Regions from separate parts of the Selenomonas sp. oral taxon 478 genome, predicted to be linked through region 1. Evidence: riboswitches for the same ligand, from Rfam matches in the RefSeq annotation. Region 1 holds a riboswitch; each other region holds the start of a gene.
The links. A riboswitch is a leader RNA that binds a small molecule or an ion and turns the genes downstream of it on or off. The one in region 1 is predicted to bind cobalamin.

Region 1 (7,663 bases):
AAGCTGCGGACGGATATCCCCCTCCTCCGGATTCATCGTACCGATGAGGACAAACCGTGCCGGATGCGCATAGGAAATCCCCTCGCGCTCCACGGTGTTGACGCCCATTGCAGCCGAGTCGAGCAGGATATCGACGATATGATCCTCAAGCAGGTTGATCTCATCCACATAGAGGATATTGCGGTTCGCCGCCGCCAGAATACCGGGCTCGAACGCCTTGCGTCCATGCTGGATCGCCGCCTCCATGTCGAGCGTCCCGACCACGCGATCCTCCGTCGCACTGACGGGCAGCTCCACCACGCACATTGGAACTTCTTCCTGCGGCAGCTTTCCCTCCGCGCTCCTCTCTTGACAGGCATCGCAGTAGAGCTCGGGGCGCGCGGGATCGCAGTGACAGGCACAACCACGCACGGCGTGCAGATCCGGCAGGAGTGCAGCGGCAGCGCGTACGGCAGTGGATTTTGCCGTTCCCTTCTCCCCCTTGATGAGCACACCGCCGAGAGACGGCATGACAATACTGAGGAGAAGTGCCGTCTTCATCTCTTCCTGCCCAACGATGGCAGTAAACGGGTAGGTTGCCCTCTTCTTCATTCGTATTTCCTTTCATAGGAGATATTCATCCGCAGTACCATTCACATCGGCTGTAGGCGCAGGTCCTCTGGCGCTAGACAAAAAGGCCCGAGGTAAGCGTTGCCATCACGTTGACACTGTCTTTTTGAAACGCTTCGAATTCCAGACACAACAGCATTTATTACTCATCAACAGCCGTGATGTGCGCATCATTCGGCAGATAAAAAGCATCCCCATAGACCCGATAGGCGATCTCCTGCACGCCGTAGACAAAATCCTGTGAGCAGTTGTAGAGGAAGCATGAGCGCGGCGTAACGAGATGCCCCTCGCGCAGTGCCTTGAGTGGCTGCAGTGCCGGGTCCTCCGTGTAGCTGCGGATATAGTCATCCAGCCACGCCTGTCCCTTCCACGGATAATCCGGCAGGAACAGAATATCGGGATTGATGGCGAGGATGACTTCTTTCGTCACCTCTTGCCCGTTGCGCAGTCCATAGGCCGAAACGCCATTGATAACGCCCGCATGGTGACAGGCATCATCAAAGCTGGATCCAATGCCCCCATACGTGCTCATGAGGGAGAGAAAGACGACGCTCTTGCGCTCGCTTTCCGGAATGGCCTGCACCTTCTCCGCAATCTCGGCCAGTTTTTCATCCATTTTGCGCAGTAAAATATCGCCGCGTCGATGCTCTCCGATTGCATCCGTTGTGAGACGGACGAGATCCCGTACCTCCGCCAGATTGTGCGGTCCGCGTCCGACCACGACGTTGAGCCCCGAATCACGCAGAGGATCGGCGAGTTCGAGATACTGCCAGTCCGCTATCAAGACAATGTCCGGATGGAGGGAGACGATGTACTCCACGCTGGGGCGCTGTATCGTTTTCTCAACCTGCTCCGCAACCTCAACCATATTCGAGTTGATCGGATCCTTCATGCTCATGTTGACGGCGACCATGCGCTCCGGCGGAGCAACGGAAAGAACGATCTGATCGAGCGTCGAAGACAGCGTAACGATACGCTGTGGCGACGTGTCGAAGTGCACGGTGCGCCCCGTAATATCCGTAACCGAGTACCCCTCCGTCGCTGCCGTCTGCCCCGTCTCTGCTCTGCCGCAGGCGGTAAGCAGCTGCACAGCACAGAGGAGGAGCACGACTGAAACGATCGCCGGTATACGCTTTGCGACTCCCATAGAATTCCCCTTCCAATCCACTGCTCAGGATCCTGCCGCCCTCATCGCCGCACGCTTCAGTGCACATTCGGCAGCGGAGACGGCGGGAGATCCCTGCCCAGTTCTGCGCGCATAGCACGCGCCGCCGCAGGCGGAAAAATCCGCACACGTCCTGCAGAACGCCATGGCATTCTGCATCTCCTGTGCCACCTCTTTCTGGCGCTGCACGTCAATGCCGCGTTCCACATTGCCGAGCAGAAAGTGCGCATCGCCGACGAAGGAGGAACAGGCGTAGATATTCCCGAGCGCGTCAACGTGCACCCCCGCCCCGTTCATCGCGTGGCAGTGGGAAAACCCGCCGCCTGTGCGCCGGGCAAGACACGTCGCCTGCTCCATCTGGGTGATCGCCATCGTGCGCCCGGTCATTCGCCCGAGTTTGCGGTTCAGTGCAAAAACCGTTTCCATCGCCTGCGCCATGTCCTCCGCCCGTGCGCTACGGACGGCAGAGCCCCGCCCCTGCGGCCGCAGGAGATCAAAGCCCACACGGCGCACATTGCCGAGATAGTACGCCATCTCGACAACACCGAAAAGCTCTGCAACATTATCCGCTGTGACGACCGTGGTCAGGCCGATCTCTATGCCGCACTGTGCAAGCTGGCGAATGCCCGCGACAACATCCGCTGCCGTTCCTCTGCCGTCAGGATAACAGCGAAGCGCGTCGTGCACAGCAGGTCTGCCGTCAAGACTGACGCCGATCCCAATGTGCGCATTGCGCAGAAACGTCACCGTCTCCTCGGTCAACAATGTCCCGTTGGTCTGCAAATCCATGCGTGCCGGGATACGATTGCGGCGCACGTAGTCTGCCATCTGACGCAACAGCGGCAGTGCAAGGAGAGGTTCTCCGCCCGAGAACTGCAGGATAAAGGGCATTTTTCCCGCCGCCGCGAGGTCGATGGCACGCCGCGCCGTCTCCCATGTCATCGTGTGCCTGTCCTGTGCTGCGGCATAGCAGTAGCGACACGCGAGATTACAGTTTCCGGTAAGGCTCATGATGAGCATGCGCAGCGGCACTGCCCCGATCTCCTCACTTTTCATCGGCAAAGCGCTCCGGATAGACCGCGCGCGCCAGTGCGTAGACAGCATCTGCCGCATTCTGTGAAGTATTGTAACGATACCGATCGGGAACTGCATAGAGGTGGTTTTCCTGCACGGCCTTCACATGGATAAACAAGGGGTCGCTGCAGAGTTTTTCGCGAAATTCCTCCGTCGTTTTCCCCTCCGTACTCCACGTCGGCAGAAGGAATACATCGGGATTAAGTGCGACGACCTGCTCCATCGAGACTGCAGTCGTCGCCGTCAGCCCCGCCATCGCCACGCCATTGCGCAGGGAGGCACGGCGGCACATATCGTCAAAGAGCCCATCCTTGCGTCCAAACACACCACTGAATGCAAATGCAACAACGATGGGCCGCTCCTCCTCTGGGATATCTCCAACGCGCCGCTCCACATCAGCGAGAAGAGCACGCTTTTGAGCGATGAGCGCGGCGGCATTTTCCTCCTGTCCAATCAGGCGTCCAACCGTCTCAATGCGCGTAAAGATGTCCTCGAGGTTGTTCGGCGTACGTGAGACAAAGACGGGAATCCCCAAATCACGCAGGCTATCCACTAGCTCCTTTGGTAGGCCGTCAATCGCAAGGACAAGGTCGGGATCCAGTGCCGCAACGCGCTCAGGGCTTCTGTCCTTGAGTTTGACGGATACGGCGCGTGCCTCTTCCGTCATGCAGGATATTCCCGGATCATCCACCGTGGAGGTAAGCCCCGCAATCTGCTCCGGCGGTGCGATCCCAAGGAGGATCTCATCCATCCCTCGTCCCAGTGACACGATCCGATGCGGCTTCTCCTCAACAACGACCTCCGCCCCGGTATCATCCGTACCGCGATAGAACGCATCCCCATCCGACTCCACCCGTGCCCCGTTCCCACAGCCTGCAAGAAGGAGCAGGCATCCCGCGACAAGGAGTGCATAGAGCAGTTCCTTAGAACGCATGGGGATCGGTGTATTGCAGCTTCTTTTCTCGTGTCACTCTTCGTCACCTTTCTTCATCCTGCACCGATGAACCTGTGCGCAAAGCGAGAAGATGCGCATCAAAAGACCCCTCCTGCACGCGCAGAAGGGGTACACAAAAAAAGGATCACAACGGCATCAGAAGACGCGCAGAAATCCCCATCCCTATCACTCGCAGGTCAAACGGCGATTGTCAATCAGGCAGTTCTCCTGGCTCCAGTTCCTCGCGCACCTGCGCCTTCCCGAGAGAAATCTCTCAGTGACGGAGACAATGGCTCCATGCAGGGTTGCTCACTGATACAGTGGCGTGACCGCTCCGGCTTGATGGGAAAATACGTTTCCTTACCGGATTCTCTATTATATCTCTGCAAACTGTCAAACAACCTGGCAGTTCGCGCCGATACCTGATCCACTTCATATAAAGTTTTCATAAAACGCATTTATAGTAACATTGGAAGAATCGCTTGTCAATACGACAAAGGGATATTTTACGAATCATCTCAATACGCTGGGATTTTTCCGAGTCTATTTTTCCAGCAAATAGAGATAGTCCCCATAGCCCTCCTCCTCCATGTCCTCCTTCGGGATGAACCGCAGGGACGCACTGTTGATGCAGTAGCGCAGCCCACCCGTTGCGGCGGGGCCATCGTCAAAGACGTGCCCGAGATGCGCGCCGCTGTTCGCCGCCGTAACCTCGGTACGCACCATGCCGTGCGAGCGATCTTCCTGCTCTGCAATCAGCGCCGCATCGATCGGACGTGAGAACGCCGGCCAGCCGCAGCCCGAGTCATATTTATCCGTGGAGACAAAAAGCGGCTCGCCCGTCGTGATGTCACAGTAGATACCCGCACGAAACTCGTGATCGTATTCGTTGCGGAAGGGCGGCTCTGTCGCCTTCTCCTGGGTAACGGCGTACTGCAGATCCGTGAGACGTTCTCTGAGTTCAGCCTTTGTCGGCTTTTCATCATGACGCACGTTTTTCTTCTCCCCCATCGGTTCGGCTTCCGCACGTTTCTCACGCATCGCAGCGATGAGCGCAGGGGAGATATGGCAGTAACCGTTGGGATGCTTCTCGAGATACTCCTGATGATCGTCTTCTGCACGATAAAAGTTCACGATCGGTCCCATCTCGACAGCCGTCTTCTGACCGAGACGATTCTGCAGTGCGTCCAACGACGCACGGATGATCGATGCATCCTTGCCGCCGTCTGCCTTCACATAGTAAATGCCCGAACGATACTGCCGCCCGACGTCGTTGCCCTGCCGATCGACTGCCGTCGGGTCGATGGAGTCGTAAAATGCGGTCAGAAGCTGATCGAGCGAAATGATGTGCGGGTCATAGATAACATGAACCGCCTCCGCATGCCCGCTCCCGCTGCATACCTCCGCATAGGAAGGATGGGCACTCATACCGTTTGCATAGCCGCACTCTGCAGAGACAACGCCCGGCACCAGACTGAGGTAGAGTTCCGTCCCCCAGAAGCAGCCGCCGGCGAGATAGATCTCCTTCTGTCCTGCGGCAGCTTGGTTCTCCTGCACGATCTCATGCGGCATCTCACTCGACGACGATGCGGGTGCACCGCAGCCGCCGATGCAGCTGAGCAGGCCAAGGGCACAGATACCGCGCAATAGTAATGCATTCATGATAATCTCCTTTCAGCAAGAATCAAAGATTACGGCTTGATCTCACTTGCCGGAGGGAGCTGCCAGTCGATGGGCGTCTCCCCCACACGCGTGAGGAAGTCGTTGACACGCGAGAATGGATGACTGCCGAAGAAGCCGCGGTGCGCTGAGAGGGGGCTTGGATGCGGCGACTCGACGATGAGATGGCGCGGATTCGTGATGAGGCTGCGTTTCTTCCGTGCAGGACTGCCCCAGAGGATGAAGGCGAGCGGTTTCTCACGTGCTCCGAGGAGGCGAATGATGGTATCAGTGAACCGCTCCCACCCGTGTCCCGCGTGCGATGCCGCCGCATGAGCGCGTACGGTAAGAACGGTGTTGAGGAGGAGCACGCCCTGCCGCGCCCACGGGATGAGACAGCCGTGATCGGGCGGGACGATCCCGATATCGTCCTGCATCTCCTTGTAGATATTCAGCAACGACGGCGGCGGGTCAACGCCGACCTGCACGGAAAATGACAGCCCATGAGCCTGTCCGTCTCCATGGTAGGGATCCTGACCAAGAATGACGACCTTCGTATCAGCAAAGCTTGTGTAGTGCAGTGCATTAAAGATCGAATACATATCGGGGTACACACGCCGTGTACGGTACTCCTCAATGAGGAATGCGCGCAGCTCACGATAGTAGGGCTGCGCCATCTCATCCGCAAGGAGTTCCTGCCAATCGTTTTGGAAAATTGCCTTTGCCATGCTAAACTCTCTCGTAAACTTCAAATATACAGTCTTGCCCTGTGCTGCTGCTCGTCATGGAAAATCCATCCAGCGAAGGAAAAAAGACATCTGCATCGTAGCTGCCCGAAAGGCGTGTCACATGCGCCCGCCATACATACGGCAGAAGCAGGCGGTAGCATGCTGCGCCGCCGATCACAAAGATCGGACGCGCCTCCTCCGCCGTCAGGCGCCCCAGAAGACGCCAGAGTGCCAAGATGTCGGCTGCTGCATAGAATCCGTCTATCTTCTGCATCGTTCGTGAGAGGACGATATTCGCACGCCCTGCGAGCGGACGCCTCCCCGGCAGACTCTCCATTGTACGCCGTCCCATGACGACGATGCTGCCCATCGTCATACGGCGAAAATGTGCCATATCCTCGGGGCAGTCGGTGAGCAGATGCCCCGCCCGTCCGATGCCGCCCGCATCATCCACTGCTGTGATGAGTTCGAGCGGATACGGGGCAAATACTTCGGGGGCACGCACAATCCCCGACGCATCCGCCTCCTCCCGCCATGCGGAAATTGGTCTGCCGTCAACGCAGAGCGTCGGTGCAATCTCCGCCAGCGGAACGAGCACAAAGGCGCGCTCTGTCAGATAGGGATGCGGCAGAGTCAGCCGCTTCTGTACAGACGTGACGCCGTCCACATAGAGCAGATCGAGATCTATCGTACGTGCGCCCCAATGCTCATGCCGCACGCGTCCGAGTTCCTGTTCGATGCACTGCATCGCCGCGAGGAGGTCTTCGGGCGTACGGTCAAACGTGATGCACGCGGCGGCATTCAAAAAAGACGGCTGATCCGTCTTTCCCCACGGCGGTGTCTCATAAAATGCAGAGACGCGTTCCACACGAATGCCATCCAGTTCCGACAGCCGCCGCAGTGCCGCGCGCATCGTCTCACCGCGTTCGCCAAGATTTGCCCCAAGCCCGATATACGCTGTCCGTACCATCACTGTCCCCTGTCCCGCGTAATAGAGACGCCGACATCCGCAAAGATGCCCGCGATCGGAGCGGCAGGTTTATGCACAGTGAGCGTAACGGAACGGATGCGGGGGAATGTCGCAAGAATCTGCGCCGCAGCCTCCTCCGCGAGAGCCTCAATCAACGCCTTTGGCACTCCCTCGATCACCCGACGTATCAGCTCATAGACCTCAGCGTAGTTCACGGTGTTCCGAAGATCGTCCGTCTCCCCTGCCTCACACAGATCAAGCCTCAGTTCCGCATCCGCCTCGAATGCCTGCGGCACCTCCCGCTCATGAGGGAGGGCACCATGACACGCCATGAAGCGCATACCGTGCAGAAAAATACGATCCATGCTACGCCCCCAATATCGCATCCGTCATGCGGCACATTCGCGCAATCGGCTTCACATCATGCACGCGCACAATGGATGCGCCGCGCAGAATACCAAGGACGCACGCCGCCCCCGTCGCCTCCATGCGCTCCGTGACGGGCAGCCCGAGTGCTGCCCCGA
Region 2 (7,663 bases), 840 kb from region 1:
TGACGCTCATCGTCCTCGCCGCTGCGGCGGTGCTCTTTGCGACCGAGGTCATTCCGCTCGCCGTCACAGCGATGAGTGCGGCAATCGTCCTCGGGCTCCTCGGTGTGCTGACGCCGACACAAGTCTTTGCCGGGCTGTCGAACCCCACCGTCGTCCTCTTTGCGGGCATGTTCATCATCGGTGCAGCGATGTTCCAGACGGGACTCGCACAGCAGATCGGCATCGCCGTCGTCAGGCGCTCGGGCACAAACGAGCGCGCGCTGATGGCCGCCCTCATGCTCATCACAATCATCCTCTCGTCGGTCTCCTCGAACACGGCGACCGTCGCGTGTCTGATGCCCGTCGTCATCCAGATCTGCCGCACGGCACAGATCCCCGTCTCGCCGCAGCTTATGGCGCTCGCCATCGCCGCGAACGTCGGCGGCACGATCACGATGATCGGCACACCGCCGAATATCCTCATGAGTGCGACCCTTGAGACGGCGCATCTGCGCCCCTTTGGCTTCTTCGAATTCGCATGGATCGGCATCCCGCTCTCCCTCACGGGCATGATCTACATGCTCACGATCGGCCGCCATCTCTGTCCGCGTCACCTCGCACTGGAGAGTGCCTCCGAGGAGTCGGAGGAGGAGAAAAGCGATCCGCGCAAAATGGTCATCTGCGCCATCATCCTCATCGCCGTCGTCCTCGCCATGGTACTCGAAAAGAGCATCGGCGTCGACATGGAGACCATCGCCATCATCGGCGCACTCGCCTGTGTCCTGACGGGCTGCCTGACAGAAAAACAGGCGTATCGCGGCATCGACTGGACAACGATCTTCCTCTTTGCGGGGATGCTCCCGCTCGCCAATGCCATGGAGAGCAGCGGCGCGGGGCAGCTCATCGCGAATGTTGTCGTCGGGCTCATGGGCGATGCCCCCTCGCCGATGCTCATCATCACGGCGATGTTCATCCTCTCGTGCGGGCTGACCCAGTTCATGTCCAACACGGCGGCGGCGGCACTCCTCGCCCCCATCGCCATCTCCATCGCGCAGACCATCGGCGCGGAGCCGTACCCGATCGTTATGGCCATCGGCATCGCCGCCTCCTGCGCGTTCACCACACCGGTCGCGACCCCGCCGAACACGCTCGTCCTTGCCGCGGGACAGTTCCGCTTCATGGACTACGTCAAAATCGGCCTCCCGCTCGTCCTCCTCTCCCTCATCGTCTGCGTCGTCATCATCCCCCTCGTCTGGCCGTTCTGACACGCCAAAATTGCATAGAAAAAGCTGCCGCACGAAGTATCTCCTCGTGCAGCAGCTTTTTCTATGTTCCTCTATTCATCCTTCAACAGGCGCAATTCCTTAAAAATCTAGAACGAATATGTTGTACCAAAGGTGTAGGTTCTCTCGTTTGCCGCTTCACCTGCATAGTATTTGCGGTTAAAGAGGTTCTCAATGCCGAACTGCATTTTAACGTTCTCATTGAGCTTGTAATTGAGATACAAATTGGTTACGAAGTAACTGTCTTCCGAGCCATACTCTCCCGTAACGCTGTCCGCGCCCTGACGCGCGGCAATGTACTGGGCATCGAGTACGCCGTTAAATTTATTACGATTATATTCGATACCAAACCGCATCATGTGTTTTGGCAGATCCCAGTCACGCTCGGTCTTGCCGCCACTCGTATACTCACCGGACTCAAAGGTATAGTTAAAATACGCACGCCAGTCACGATGAAAACGGTGTTTCAGTTCAAACTCCGCCCCCTTGACCATCGCTTCGTTCAGATTATAGTAGGCACGCACGTTATTCCTCTTTGCAATCGCAATCTTGTCCTCCGTGTCCACGCGGAACAGCGTCAGTCCATAGGAGGTATTCCTACCGATCTTCTGCTTGACTCCCAGCTCAAGTGTACGGGAGATCTCCGGGGTCAGATCCGGGTTCGCCTGGATAGAGCTCGCACTGTTTCCCGCACGGCGATAGAGCCGATAGATCGACGGGGGATTAAAGGATTTTCCATAGCTTACATAGAGCATTGTATCCTTTTGCGGCTCATAGCTAACGGCAAACTTCGGACTCCACGCATGGAACGATGTGTCCTCGTAGTCCCTGCGTGCGGCTCTAATGTAGGAGTACCCGTCCTTCTTGTCGAAGCGGTCATAGCGTATACCGAGCTGAAGTTTCCAGCGTGCATCCAGTGCCAGCTCATCCTGCAAAAAGAGTGCCGACGACATCACAGAACCGCCGCTCTGCTGATACGGTGCGCCATAGGTCGAGCCCCAATCCTTCCAATGGAGGAGATCGAATCTGCGATAGCGCATTTTATCCTTCATCCACGAGAATCCGGCAAGCAGTGTATTGTTGCCAAGCGTCCACTTTTTCTGCAGATCCGCATTATAGTTCTTGGCCGGATACTCCGCACGGTCGCCGGCACCCGTCCAGTCAATATCCGTTGCTCCATCAGCACTGGAGTATCCATCCTTCCAAGTATTGCTGTAGCCAATTCCTGCCTTGAAACCGTTCTTTGTATCCTCATAGCGCAGTTTGTGAATATCCTGCTCCCGCTGGCCATAGTAGCCAAGAAAATCACCGGGCGAAGCACTGATATAGTTTCCGTTTGGCAGAAGGACAGTGCCTGAGAAAACAGGGAGCCCGGCGGCATCCCTGAAATAGGTGATGGGATCATGATAGGAGTACTGATACGAGGCATGCAGATAGGTGTAGCCAAGTGAGCGGTTCTTGTCAAACGCATAGTTCAGATCGACGAAGGTATTCTCACTGTCCTTCTTCTTTGCCCCACGGCTGCCTATAATATAGTCGCCATCAGACAGCCTCCTGAAGGAGCCGGTCGCATCGGGCGTATAACTTCCACTGTCTTCCTCCGCCGTTACGGCATGACCGACCCACCCGTCCGACGTACGCTTCTCATAGCCGACGCGGAAGGAAATATTCTTATCACCACCTGTGACCTGAAGTCCGCGCTGCCATGTATTGTTGCTGCCTCTCTGAAGATCGACCTGTCCATGGATCTGAGGTTTTGTCGCCTCTGATGCAGTCGGCTTCTTCGTGATGATATTGATGATGCCCGCGACGGCATGTCCACCATAGAGCGACGATCCGGCGCCACGAACGATCTCAATGCGATCAATATTGGTCAGTGGGATGGAGTCCCAATTGACACCTCCGTCAAAGGCAGTGTTCAGCATCTGCCCATTATACATGACGAGGATATCTGCGCCCGAAAATCCGCGTAGCATGACACCATCCTTGACTTCGGCTGTTGGTGCAACGTAAATGCCCGCCTCACGTGTCAGGGCATCGCGCAGACTAAACGCATGCCTTTTTTCAAGATCCTTCGCGGTGATGACCGTCACGTTAGCAGGGATTTTCATGCGTGGCTCTGCGATACGAGTCGCCGTCACAACGGTTTCGCCAAGGGTATGTTCATCTGGTGATGCGTGCACGTCCGCCGCGCCCTCCTGCGCCGCTGCCGGCACCGTCCATGCTGCGCTCAGTGTCGCCAATGCGACCGCAAGTGCCAAATTCCGTCGTGTCATTTCCATTCCCCCAAAATCACACAGATGACCGTGTACGCCCGCAAAAAAAGCCTGCCGTCCTGTCCATCGCAGGATGCAGTGGCGCGCGCCATGAGCGCACCGGCGTACGAGATTCGGTAGGTCTTCCGGCTCTGCTTCATCGTTGCCCTGCCTTCCCGGTTTCCCAGTGACATCATAGGGCATCCTCAGCATTACGGCGGCGGGACCGCATCGGCATTGCACCGATTTCCCTGTTACGCCCCGAGGGGCACCGAACCTGCTTATTTATATTTGCTATCGTAGTATACCGTAGGCATATCGCAGTGTCAATTACTTTTCACAGATTTCATTCGCGTACGCCGCGATCCCGTCCAGCCTCGTCAGGTGCACGGTTCAGCGTTCGATCTGCTGCGGATTCATTCGCACATACACAGGCTTTTCACGCTTTTCGCAATATGATATAATGAGAATCAAATTATATGATGCATCGCTGAACAGGAGGGTACTGCATGGCTGACCGCATTATTGCGCAGGCGGATCTTTCCGGGATATGGAACTGTCTGCGGGAGCTCGGTGAGTACATCGACACAACCAATTCCAACGTCATCACCGTCGGCAAGAATGTCGACGCGCTGCAGCAGGATTTCGATGCGCTGACGGCGGATTTCCACGCCTTCGTGCAGGCGCACCGCCTCACCGCGCGCGCCCAGCTCGCGGAGACTCGTCTCGTCAAGCTGCGGCAGGAGCTCGAGCAAAAGTACGGGCACTACGCCGAGATCCGACGCACGACGAAGGGCATCCTGCAGGCGAACGATCTCGCCATCGTGCGGCAGGAGACGGTGCGTGCGGCGGGCGAGGAGCTGATGCTGCGCGCACCCGAGTACTGGCTCGCGCCCGCGCTTGTCGCCCTCTCCGCCTGGATCAGCGACCACGAGGAGATCGCCGTGCGCGCGCTCCGCGAGGCACTGCGCCGTGACGAGGAGAAGACGGCGCTCTTCTTTGCCCTCGTCTGCCGCCGTGCGGGACGCGGTGCCCCTGCCCTGCACTGGGCGCAGCACTATCTCATGCGTCAGGATGAGACGGCACTCGACCGCAAGGCGATCCTCATCGTCGATGCGTATGCGAGCGGGCTCCTAGGCGTGGACACGGAGGGGCTGATTGCGCAGCAGCTCGACGCATGGCTCGCCCGCCTCTCCGAGCAGCCGGGCTTTGTCGAGGCGCAGGAGGGCCGCTGGAAGGAGGCGCTCTCCCTCATGAAGCCCGAGACGCCCGCCGCGTTCCACTATCCCTATCTCGAGGAGCACAGCCCGACCGTCGCCGATCTGAAGTCCACACTCGCCGGCGCGGAGCTGCACGGCAAATTTTACGCGCACGTCCAGCAAATCGTCATGCAGAACCCGCCCATGCGCACGCTGGTGCAGGAGCTCGACCGCGTCCTCACGAGCCTCGTGACGGATTTCGACGCGGCGGAGCAGCCCCTGCGCGAAGCGGTGACGTTCGAGCAGCTCGTCGCGGATGAGGGCGGCGACGAGACGCGCGCAAAGAAGGAAATGCAGCTCAAGCAGGAGGCGTTTGAGGAGCGGCGCGACTTTATGCAGCTCCTGACCGACGCCGCCATGAACCCGAAGGAGGCGCAGGCGAACGTCGCGACGCAGAAGATGGCGCTCGCCATATCCAAGGACTGGATGCTCTCCGCCTATCGCGACCACATCGCGGAGAACCGCGCCGCCGTGCCGCACAGCATTGCGCTGCGCATCGGAGAGTTCGAGGGGGAGACGGAAAACGGCGAGAACGAGGAGGAGCTCCTGCGGCAGTTCGCCGCGTGGAACGACGCCATGCGCGACCGCGAGCTGGCAAAGCTGCGTCTGACCGGGAAGCAGGAGCTCTGCAAGTGGGCGGGCATCGTCCCCATCGTCCTCGGGTTCTATCTCGGCGGTGCGGTCGGGCTCGTCATCGGCGCGGTCATCGGCGTGCTCATCTACCTGAACTACCGCAGCGCAAAGCGCGCCCTCGAAGCGCAGCGCGAGGAGCTGCAGGAGCACTTTGCCGAGCAGGGCAAAACAGGGGCGGAGATCGTGCGCGGCCTCCTCGCCGAGGTCGTGGACTACCGCGAGGCATACCGCGCGCTCGACGCCGAGAGCCAAAAGACGCTGGATTACCTCATGGCACTGGACGTTTCCGCCTTCCGCACCGTCCGCGAGGGCGGCCGCAGGATGCAGATATAGGAGGCATACGATGAACGAGCAAAATCCGTTTGCTGCGATCCCCACAAGCGATGCGGCAGCGCACGGCGCAGCAACCCCCGCCGCGCAGGACGCACGAAGCCCGCAGGAGAGGCGCGCCCGCGGCGAGTCCGAGGTGCTCGCGGCGGGGCTGCCCGCGTGGAACCTCGAGCCGCCGACCGCGCCCGTGCGCAGGAGACGCGCATGATCGCCCCGCCGCGCACCTACGCCCAGTGGGCGGCGCTCCTAACGACATTCGCTGCGGGGACGGCGGACGAGGAGGCAGTGCACGCCATGCGCGCGGGGACGCTCGTGTGGCAGTCGGGCGTCGCCGAGCGGTTCACCCAGCGGCTGCTCGATGCCCTGAACACGCGCATCCAGAAGGACGGCGACACATTTTCGCGCGACCTCGCGCGCGCGTCCGCCGAGCAGGATACCATCGCGGCACTCCTCGCCCAGCGGCGCAGATTTCGCACGCTCTATGCGGCGGCCGATCTCCCCGCCCTCCCCGCCGCGACGCGCAAAGAGACCATTGCTGCCGTACAGACGGCGGCCGACCGCACGCAGGAGTCCCTTGAGGCCTCCGCAAAGACAGACCGCACGGGGCGCATGAGCGCACTCGTGCGCAGCCACAGGGTAAACGTACTGGAAACGGAGGCGTTCTCATGACCGCACGACAGACGTGCAAGGAGCTGCTCGCGCGCTACGGCATCGCACGGATCCCCTTTATCACGCTCCACACCGTCGAGCGCGCCCGCGCGCTGACACTGCTCAAAGAGGTCGCAGAGGAGCTCTCCCTACCCTTTTGCATCCATACCCTGTCCAAGGGCGTCTACGACCTCGCCACGGACAAGGTGCTCAGCGACGACAAGTCCGTCTATGGCGCGCTCGACTTCATCGGCGAGCAGATGAAGCACCGCGCGAACACGACCCTCGTTCTGACCGAGACGCCCGACCTCTCGACCGACACGAACGACGCGCGGCAGCTCCTCGACCTCGTGACCCTCGCGAACGAGACGGGCGGGCAGATCATCGTGCTCACCACCGCCCCCATCTGGAACCGCCTCCAGCGCCTCGGGCTGCGTCTCGAGCTCCCGCTGCCCGACGAGGACGAGATGGAGCAGATCGTGCGCGGCTACATCGACGACTACCGCGGCGAGATCACGATCGAGTGGACGGACGCCGACATCCGCGAGGCGGCCTCCATCCTCTGCGGCGTCACCGCCATCGAGGCAGAGAACGTCATGGCGGCGCTCATCGCGAAAAAATCCATCCGGCGGGAGGACATGGACGAGGTGCGCACGGCGAAGGATCGCCTCTTTTCCGACATCTCGGGACTGGAGAAGATCACCGTCGACGAGAGCGTCCGCGACGTGGGCGGGCTCACGGGACTGCGGAACTGGCTCGACGAGAAACGCCTCCTCTTTACCGCGGAGAAACGCAGCCTGCTGCGGGAAAAGGGACTCAAGTCCCCGCGCGGCATCCTGCTCGTCGGCGTGCCCGGCTGCGGCAAGTCCCTCTCGGCCAAGGCGATCTCCGCCAGCTGGAAACTCCCGCTCTACCGCCTCGACTTTGCGACCGTACAAGGCAGCTACGTCGGGCAGACCGAGCAGCAGCTGCAGAGCGCACTTCAGACGGCGGAGAACGTCGCGCCGTGCATCCTCTGGATCGACGAGATCGAAAAGGGACTCTCGGGCGCGGGCAGCTCGAACGACGGCGGCGTTTCCACGCGCATGGTCGGGCAGTTCCTCTTCTGGCTGCAGGAGTGCCGCAAGCCGGTCTTCGTCGTCGCGACGGCGAACGACGTCTCCATGCTCCCCTCGGAGCTCCTGCGGCGCGGGCGGTTCGACGAGCTCTTCTTCATCGACCTGCCGACCGCCGACGAGCGCCGCGACATCCTGCACCTCTACATGCGAAAGTATCT
Region 3 (7,663 bases), 1.0 Mb from region 1:
CGCCGCACGTTCGCAACGGGCATTGCGGGCTTCTCGCATGTTGTTGACTCGCTTTCCGCGATCAAGTACGCGAAAGTAAAGCCGATCTACAATGACCGCATCGTCGTGGACTACGAGGTCGAGGGCGACTTCCCGCGCTACGGCAACGACGACGACCGCGCGGACGAGATTGCAAAGTGGGTGCTCAAGACCTTCCTTTCTAAAATCAAGGCGCGTCATACCTATCGCCACTCTGAGCCGACGACCTCCATCCTCACGATCACGTCGAACGTCGTCTACGGCAAGTACACGGGCGCGATGCCGGATGGACGAAGGGCCTGGACGCCGCTTGCGCCGGGCGCAAACCCGAGCTACGGCGCAGAGTGCTGTGGGCTGCTTGCCTCGCTCAACTCCGTGGCAAAGCTGCCGTACCACTGGGCACTCGACGGCATCTCGAATACGCAGAGCATGACACCAGCCTCGCTCGGACACAACGAGGACGAGCGCGTGCAGAACCTTGTGAGTGCGATGGACGGCTACTTCGATCAGGGGGCGCACCATCTGAACGTAAATGTGTTTGGGCGCGAGACTCTCGAGTACATCATGGAGCATCCAGAGGATCCCGCCTATGCGAACTTTACCATCCGCGTCTCGGGCTACGCCGTCAAGTTCATCAGCCTGACGCGCGAACAGCAGCAGGATGTGATTTCGCGTACCTTCCATGAGCATATGTAAAGGCAGAATCAGCACGACGGAGAGCTTCGGCTCGGTCGACGGGCCCGGCATCCGCTTCATCGTCTTTGTGCAGGGCTGCTGTTATCGCTGTCAGTACTGCCACAACCCCGAGACGTGGGAGACAGAGGGCGGCGAGGAGCGAACGCCGGCGGATGTGCTGCGGCAGGCACTGCGCTATCGTCCATACTGGAAGGAGCGCGGCGGCATCACCGTCAGCGGCGGCGAGCCGCTGCTGCAGCTCCCGTTTGTGACGGAGTTCTTTCGCCTGGCGAAGGAGCAGCAGGTCAGCACGGTCATCGACACGGCGGGCGGCCCCTTTACCGAGGATGAGCCATTCTTCAGCGCGTTTCGGGCGCTGCTGCCGCTCACTGATCTCTTTCTCCTCGACATCAAGCACATCGACCCCGCGCAGCATCGTGCGCTGACGGGCACGTCCAATGCACCGGTACTGGCACTCGCGCGGTACCTATCGGAGCAGGGGAAAAGCATGTGGATCCGTCACGTGCTCGTGCCGGGATGGACGACGGATGCCGATGACCTGCACCGGCTGGCGGACTTCATCAGGACGCTGCGAACGGTCGAGCGCGTGGAGGTGCTGCCCTATCATGCGATGGCGCGGCACAAATATGAGGCACTTCATCTGCCGTACCCGCTCGGGGATACGCCCGTGCCGACGGCAGAGGAGATCGCGCGCGCCGAGGCAATCCTGTGCGGGGGAAAGACCTCTCGCACAGAGGATAAATAATGGAAGCACTGATAAATTCAGCACCGCCATCTTAGCGCATCTTTTTTGCCCGCACTTCGGCGGAAAATCCTCCACAGAGCACCACTCTGCGTCCGGTTTTCCACCTCGTTCGGACGAAAAAATCTACGCCAATCTGACGGACTTCATTTTATCAGCGATTCCATAAAAAAACTGCGGTATGGAGCACGATGCTCTGTACTGCATTTTTTAGCAAAGTGGCGCGCAAACTCGGAAAATCGCTCTCAATTTTAACTCACATCCCATTCTTCATGAAAAATTCAGGTCAAAGTGGGAAAATACCTCCAACAAAGGGGGGATTCTATGCAGTGGAAAAGCATAGGAACATTTGTGAGAAAGAAGCAGAACACGGTGCTCTGTGCGGCGCTGGCGGGCATGATGCTGATGTCCAGCGGCTTCACGATGAACGGCTTGCCGAAGAATATGCACCGCGTGAGTGTGCATGTCGATGGAGAGACGATCAACGACATGACGGTGCAGACGCAGCCTAACGATATTTTTGCAAAACTTGGCGTTACGCTCGGCGAGAAGGACACCTACGAGGTGCAGGAGAGCAAGGATCCGCCGCGTACGGACATCTCCGTACGGCGCGCCGTGCCCGTCACCATCTCCTTCTGGGGCGATACGCAGCAGGTTATGACGAGCGGACATACCGTCGGCGACGTTGTGGCAGAGTATGGCTACAATATGAACGAGGTTGATGTGAACCCCGGTGTTGATACACCAGTCACCGCAAACCTTGCAATACAGCTCACAGAGAATGAGCAGGCGGCGGAGCAGCGGCGCGCGCGTGAGCGCGAGGCCGAACGCGTAAGTCGGGGGATTCCCCGCTATCGTGCAGCCTATACAATGCACGCATCCGCCTATCTCCCGAGTGACGGGGGCGGCAGCGGCATTACGGCGACCGGCATGGCGGCGCGCCGCGGTGTTGTCGCCGTCGATCCGAACGTCATTCCGCTCGGCTCGCGGCTCTATATCCCGGGCTACGGCGAGGCAATCGCTGCGGATACGGGCGGGGCGATCGTCGGCAACACGATTGACCTCTGCATGGAGAGCTATGACGAGGCAATCCAGTTCGGCCGGCGCTCGGTTGAGGTCTACGTCCTCGAGTAACAAAAGAGAGAATCACTGTGGAATTATTCACACAGTGATTCTTTTTTATTGACAAGAAGTGCTTTCAGTGGTACTATTCTATCGTACCATAAAAATTACATATAGAAATTGGATCAAGTGCAGAGGTTTTGCTGTGCAAAGCCTTAATGCTTCATAGGGAATCCGGTAGGGAGAGTATGATCTCATAAGCCGGAGCGGTCACGCCACTGTAACAGTGAGCAAATTCGCACGCCAGCGCGAGCCGGCAGTCACTGGGGAAGCCCCCCGGGAAGATGCGAAGGAGCGATGAACTGGAGCCAGGAGACCTGCTTGATTAACAATCACCGATTGACCTGCGAGTGATGGGGATGGAGATTTTGCGGATTCGTTCGCTTGATATAAAGTTTGGCGCAGCCGCGACCAAACGACACGAGAACTGAGTGACGATACCGAAAAAGACCCATTCTGCTGCTGCGGGATGGGCTTTTTCTATGCAAGGCTCGATTCCCTGCGCGATCCTGCGGAGATCTGTGCGCACGTATGGGAACATGCGCAGAGATTTCCCCGGGATGAAGGAGCATTGCTCCTTGGGGAAACATTGCTCATCTTTTCAGTTCTCGTTTTTCCCTCGTGATGGGGGAACGCTCTGAGGGTGGAAGCTCAGGGCGATTTTTTTTAGGGTTAGCAATCGTGTGCAAAACTTGCATTGGTTGCTTTATCATAATGTCAGTTTATCCATTGAACTGACAGAGCCTTCCCGGAATAAATTAAAGGAGGACGTACTATGCCGGAAGAAAAAGAGCGGTCGAGCGACGAGGAACTTCAGAAGCTTCTGAAGAAATCGGCGGATGTCGAGGATTTCCCCGATGTTCCGCTCGATGAATTCACGCCGCCCACGGATGAGGAGTGGAAAGCCGCCTGTGAGGCACTCCTGAAGGGCGCGCCGTTCGAAAAGAAGATGTTCACGAAGACCTATGAGGGGATCACCTTTGACCCCATGTATACGCGAAAGCATACGGAGGACATCCTGCCGAAGGGAGTTATGCCCGGCATGGGGGACTATCTGCGCGGCGTGGATGCGGCGGGCTACATCGGCAAGCCGTGGGGCATCGCGCAGGCGTGTGACGAGACGCTCCCGGCGGAGAACAACGAGCTCCTGCGCCATGAGAACGACAAGGGCGCAACGATCTACCACATTGTGCTCGATACGGCGTCGCGCGCCGGTGTGGATGCGCGTCAGGCGGAGAAGGTCGGCGACACAGGGACGAGTGTGACGACGGTCGAGGACATGCACGTGCTCCTCACGGGACTTGACCTCGCGAAATTCCCACTCTATGTCTATGCGGGTGCAAATGCCGTGCCCCTTCTCGCGCTCGTGGCGGCGGCACGCCGCGCGGCGGGCGAGGCTGTGGGGAAACTGCACGGCATCATCGGATCCGACCCCATCGGCGCACTTGTGACGGACGGGAAGCTCTCCGCCTCCCTTGAGGCGCACTATGACAGTCTCGCGGCGGCGGCACGCTGGGCGGTGAAGAACGCGCCGCGTCTGCGGACGGTGTTTGTGCGCAGCGATGTCTACAGCAGCGGCGGCGCAAACGATGTGCAGGAGGTTGCGACGTGTCTTGCGACGGCGACGGCATATCTGCGTGCACTGTGCGAACGTGGGCTTACGATTGACGAGGCAGCGTCGCAGATTGCATTTTGTTTCTCCATGGGTGCGAACTTCTTCCTGCAGATCGCGAAACTGCGCGCCGTACGTCCGCTCTGGGCACAGATTGTAAAGGCGTTCGGCGGCAGTGCGGAGGCACAGAAGATGCACATCCATGCACGCCCGGCACTCTTCTTCAAGACCATCTACGATCCCTACGTCAATATGCTCCGCAACACGACGGAGATCTTCTCGGGCGTTGTCGGCGGCATCGACTCCTTCGAGAGTGCGCCGTTTGATGAACCCATCCGCAAGGGCGATGAGTTTTCGCGCCGCATTGCGCGCAACGTCCAGATCATGCTCCAGGAGGAATTCGGTCTCCTGCAGCCGATCGACCCCGCGGGCGGTTCGTGGGCGGTTGAGACGCTGACGCGCCAGATGAAGGAAAAAATCTGGGGGGCGTTCCAAGGTATCGAGAAAGAGGGCGGCATCGCTGCGGCACTGCGTGCAGGAACGGTTCAGGAGGGCATCGCGAAGGTGCTCGCCGACCGCTTTAAGAATGCCGATCTGCGCCGCGACCGCATTGTCGGCAACAATATGTATCCGAACATGACAGAGACGCTGCTCGAGACACGCGCCGAGGATACGGCAGCGCTCAAGGCACAGCGCACGAAAGATATCGAAGCATATCTCTCCGACATCGACACAAAGCACCGCGACGAGGCCCTTGCGGCGTTCAAGGCAGATGGTTCCGTTCAGAATGCTGTTGAGGCGGCGCTTGCGGGAGCGACGATTGCCGAGCTGATGGCGGCGCTCACAGCAGGGAAAGGTGCGGAGACGGTCGCGGCGATTGCACCGCACCGCTGGAGCGAACGCTTTGAGGCGCTGCGCCGGCGTACAGAGGACTATAAGGCGGCGAAGGACGACAATGTGAAGATCTTCCTCGCGAACATGGGCCCCATCCCGCAGCACAAGGCGCGTGCGGATTTTACCACAGGCTTCCTGCAGGTTGGTGCATTCGAGGTACTCGGCAACGACGGCTTTAAGACCGTTGATGAGGCAGCGGAGGCGGCGCGTGCAAGCGGTGCGGATGCCGTCGTCATCTGCTCCACGGATGCGACCTATCCCGAGATCGTCCCTGCCCTCGCGCCAAAGCTCCACAAGGTGCTGCCGCAGGCACGTGTTTTTCTCGCGGGCGCCGCGCCGAAGGATCTGCTTGAGACGTACAAGGAAGCGGGCATTGACGAATATATCTCCGTCCGCGCGAACTGCTATGAGATCCTCGAGGGTCTCCAGAAACAGAAAGGGATGATTGCGTAATGGCAGGCTTTACGAACCCGGATTTCACGGGCATGAGCCTCGGCGAAAGCCCGTCCGCAGACTCCAAGGAATGGCGCGCCCTTTTCGAAGGCGGTACGGGACGGACGTTTGAGGCACTCACACACAAGACGATGGAGCGCATCCCCGTGAAACCGTTCTACGATCACGATGTCTATGCGCACATGAACCACCTCGACTTTGCGAGCGGGATTCCGCCCTGCCTGCGCGGGCCCTACTCCACGATGTACGTGTTCCGCCCGTGGACGGTGCGCCAGTACGCGGGGTTCTCGACGGCCGAGGAGTCGAACGCCTTCTATCGGCGCAACCTCGCCGCCGGGCAGAAGGGACTCTCGATCGCATTTGACCTCCCGACGCACCGCGGCTATGATGCGGACAATCCGCGCGTGGTCGGCGACGTGGGCAAGGCAGGCGTCTCGGTCTGCTCCATGCTGGACATGAACATCCTGTTCTCGGGCATTCCGCTCGACCAGATGTCCGTTTCCATGACAATGAACGGCGCAGTGCTGCCGATCCTCGCGTTCTTCATCGTTTCGGGCGAAGAACAGGGCGTCGATAAGAAGATTATGGCGGGCACGATCCAGAACGACATCCTGAAAGAGTTTATGGTGCGCAATACCTACATCTACCCGCCCGAGATGTCCATGCGCATCATCGGCGATATCTTCGAGTACACGACGAAGTATATGCCGAAGTTCAACAGCATCTCCATCTCCGGCTACCACATGCAGGAGGCCGGTGCGCCGGCGGACATCGAGCTCGGCTACACGCTCGCGGACGGTCTCGAGTACATCCGCACAGGCATCAAGGCGGGGCTCGCCGTCGACGACTTCGCAAAGCGTCTCTCATTCTTCTGGGCGATCGGCAAGAACTACTTTATGGAGGTTGCCAAGATGCGTGCGGCGCGCGTTCTCTGGGCGAAGATTGTCAAGTCCTTCGGCGCGAAGAACGACAAATCGATGGCGCTCCGCACGCACAGCCAGACCTCGGGATGGTCGCTCACAGCGCAGGATCCGTTCAACAATATCGCGCGCACGGCGATGGAGGCGATGGGGGCGGCACTCGGGCATACACAGTCGCTCCATACGAACGCGCTCGATGAGGCGATCGCCCTGCCGACGGACTTCTCGGCACGCATCGCACGCAACACGCAGCTTTACATTCAGGACGAGACGAGCGTCTGCAAGATCATCGACCCGTGGGGCGGCTCCTACTACGTCGAGTCACTCACAAACGAGATCATTCGCCGTGCTTGGGCACACATCCAGGAGGTCGAGTCCCTCGGCGGCATGGCAAAGGCGATCTCGACGGGACTGCCGAAGATGCGCATCGAGGAGGCGGCGGCACGCCGTCAGGCGCAGATCGACTCTGGACTGGAGAGCATTGTCGGTGTGAACAAATACCGTCTCGAAAAGGAAGACCCCCTGCAGATCCTCGCGATCGACAATACAGCGGTGCGCCAGGCACAGGTGGAACGTCTCGAAAAACTGCGCGCAGAGCGCAACGCAGACGACGTGCGCCGCTGCCTTGAGGGCATTACGAAGGCGGCAGAGAGCCGCGACAACGGCAACCTCCTCGAGGCGGCCGTCGATGCAGCCCGCGCCCGCGCCTCGCTCGGCGAGATCTCCGATGCGGTGGAGAAGGTCTCCGGACGCTTCCAGGCGGTCATTCATACGATCTCTGGCGTTTACTCCTCCGAGTTTACGGACAAGACCGAGCTTGACCGCGCCCGTGAGATGGCGGACGAGTTCGAGGAACTCACGGGTCGCCGTCCGCGTATCTTCGTCGCGAAGATGGGACAGGACGGACACGACCGCGGGCAGAAAGTCATCGCATCCTCCTTCGCCGACATGGGCTGGGACGTCGATGTGGGGCCGCTGTTCCAGACGCCCGCCGAGACGGCGCAGGACGCGGTCGACAACGACGTGCACATGGTCGGGTTCAGCTCCCTCGCAGCGGGACACAACACGCTCCTGCCGCAGCTCGTCGATGAACTGAAGAAGCTCGGCCGTGACGACATCATGGTCTGCATCGGCGGCGTCATCCCCGTGCAGGACTATGACAACCTCTACGAGCACGGCGCAGTCGCGATCTTCGCACCGGGCACG

Region 2: linked by a shared signal. The riboswitch ahead of ADJ74_RS03695 (TonB-dependent receptor) and the one ahead of ADJ74_RS07550 (ABC transporter substrate-binding protein) in region 1 are both predicted to bind cobalamin.
Region 3: linked by a shared signal. The riboswitch ahead of ADJ74_RS02805 (methylmalonyl-CoA mutase family protein) and the one ahead of ADJ74_RS07550 (ABC transporter substrate-binding protein) in region 1 are both predicted to bind cobalamin.

The regions. Positions count from the first base shown of each region.
Region 1 is NZ_CP012071.1:1,615,134-1,622,796, reverse strand. It holds gene ADJ74_RS07565 (ATP-binding protein) at 1-591, opposite strand, end outside; gene ADJ74_RS07560 (ABC transporter substrate-binding protein) at 752-1,756, opposite strand; gene ADJ74_RS07555 (radical SAM/SPASM domain-containing protein) at 1,781-2,830, opposite strand; gene ADJ74_RS07550 (ABC transporter substrate-binding protein) at 2,820-3,782, opposite strand; cobalamin riboswitch at 3,983-4,223, opposite strand; gene msrB (peptide-methionine (R)-S-oxide reductase MsrB) at 4,326-5,444, opposite strand; gene ADJ74_RS07540 (uracil-DNA glycosylase) at 5,474-6,169, opposite strand; gene folK (2-amino-4-hydroxy-6-hydroxymethyldihydropteridine diphosphokinase) at 6,171-7,139, opposite strand; gene folB (dihydroneopterin aldolase) at 7,139-7,504, opposite strand; gene folP (dihydropteroate synthase) at 7,506-7,663, opposite strand, start outside.
Region 2 is NZ_CP012071.1:772,144-779,806, forward strand. It holds gene ADJ74_RS03690 (SLC13 family permease) at 1-1,244, shown strand, start outside; gene ADJ74_RS03695 (TonB-dependent receptor) at 1,352-3,538, opposite strand; gene ADJ74_RS11225 (hypothetical protein) at 3,535-3,678, opposite strand; cobalamin riboswitch at 3,636-3,808, opposite strand; gene ADJ74_RS03700 (hypothetical protein) at 4,027-5,742, shown strand; gene ADJ74_RS03705 (hypothetical protein) at 5,753-5,947, shown strand; gene ADJ74_RS03710 (hypothetical protein) at 5,899-6,408, shown strand; gene ADJ74_RS03715 (AAA family ATPase) at 6,405-7,663, shown strand, end outside.
Region 3 is NZ_CP012071.1:573,247-580,909, reverse strand. It holds gene pflB (formate C-acetyltransferase) at 1-714, shown strand, start outside; gene pflA (pyruvate formate-lyase-activating protein) at 701-1,459, shown strand; gene ADJ74_RS02810 (G5 and 3D domain-containing protein) at 1,781-2,590, shown strand; cobalamin riboswitch at 2,689-2,918, shown strand; gene ADJ74_RS02805 (methylmalonyl-CoA mutase family protein) at 3,354-5,537, shown strand; gene scpA (methylmalonyl-CoA mutase) at 5,537-7,663, shown strand, end outside.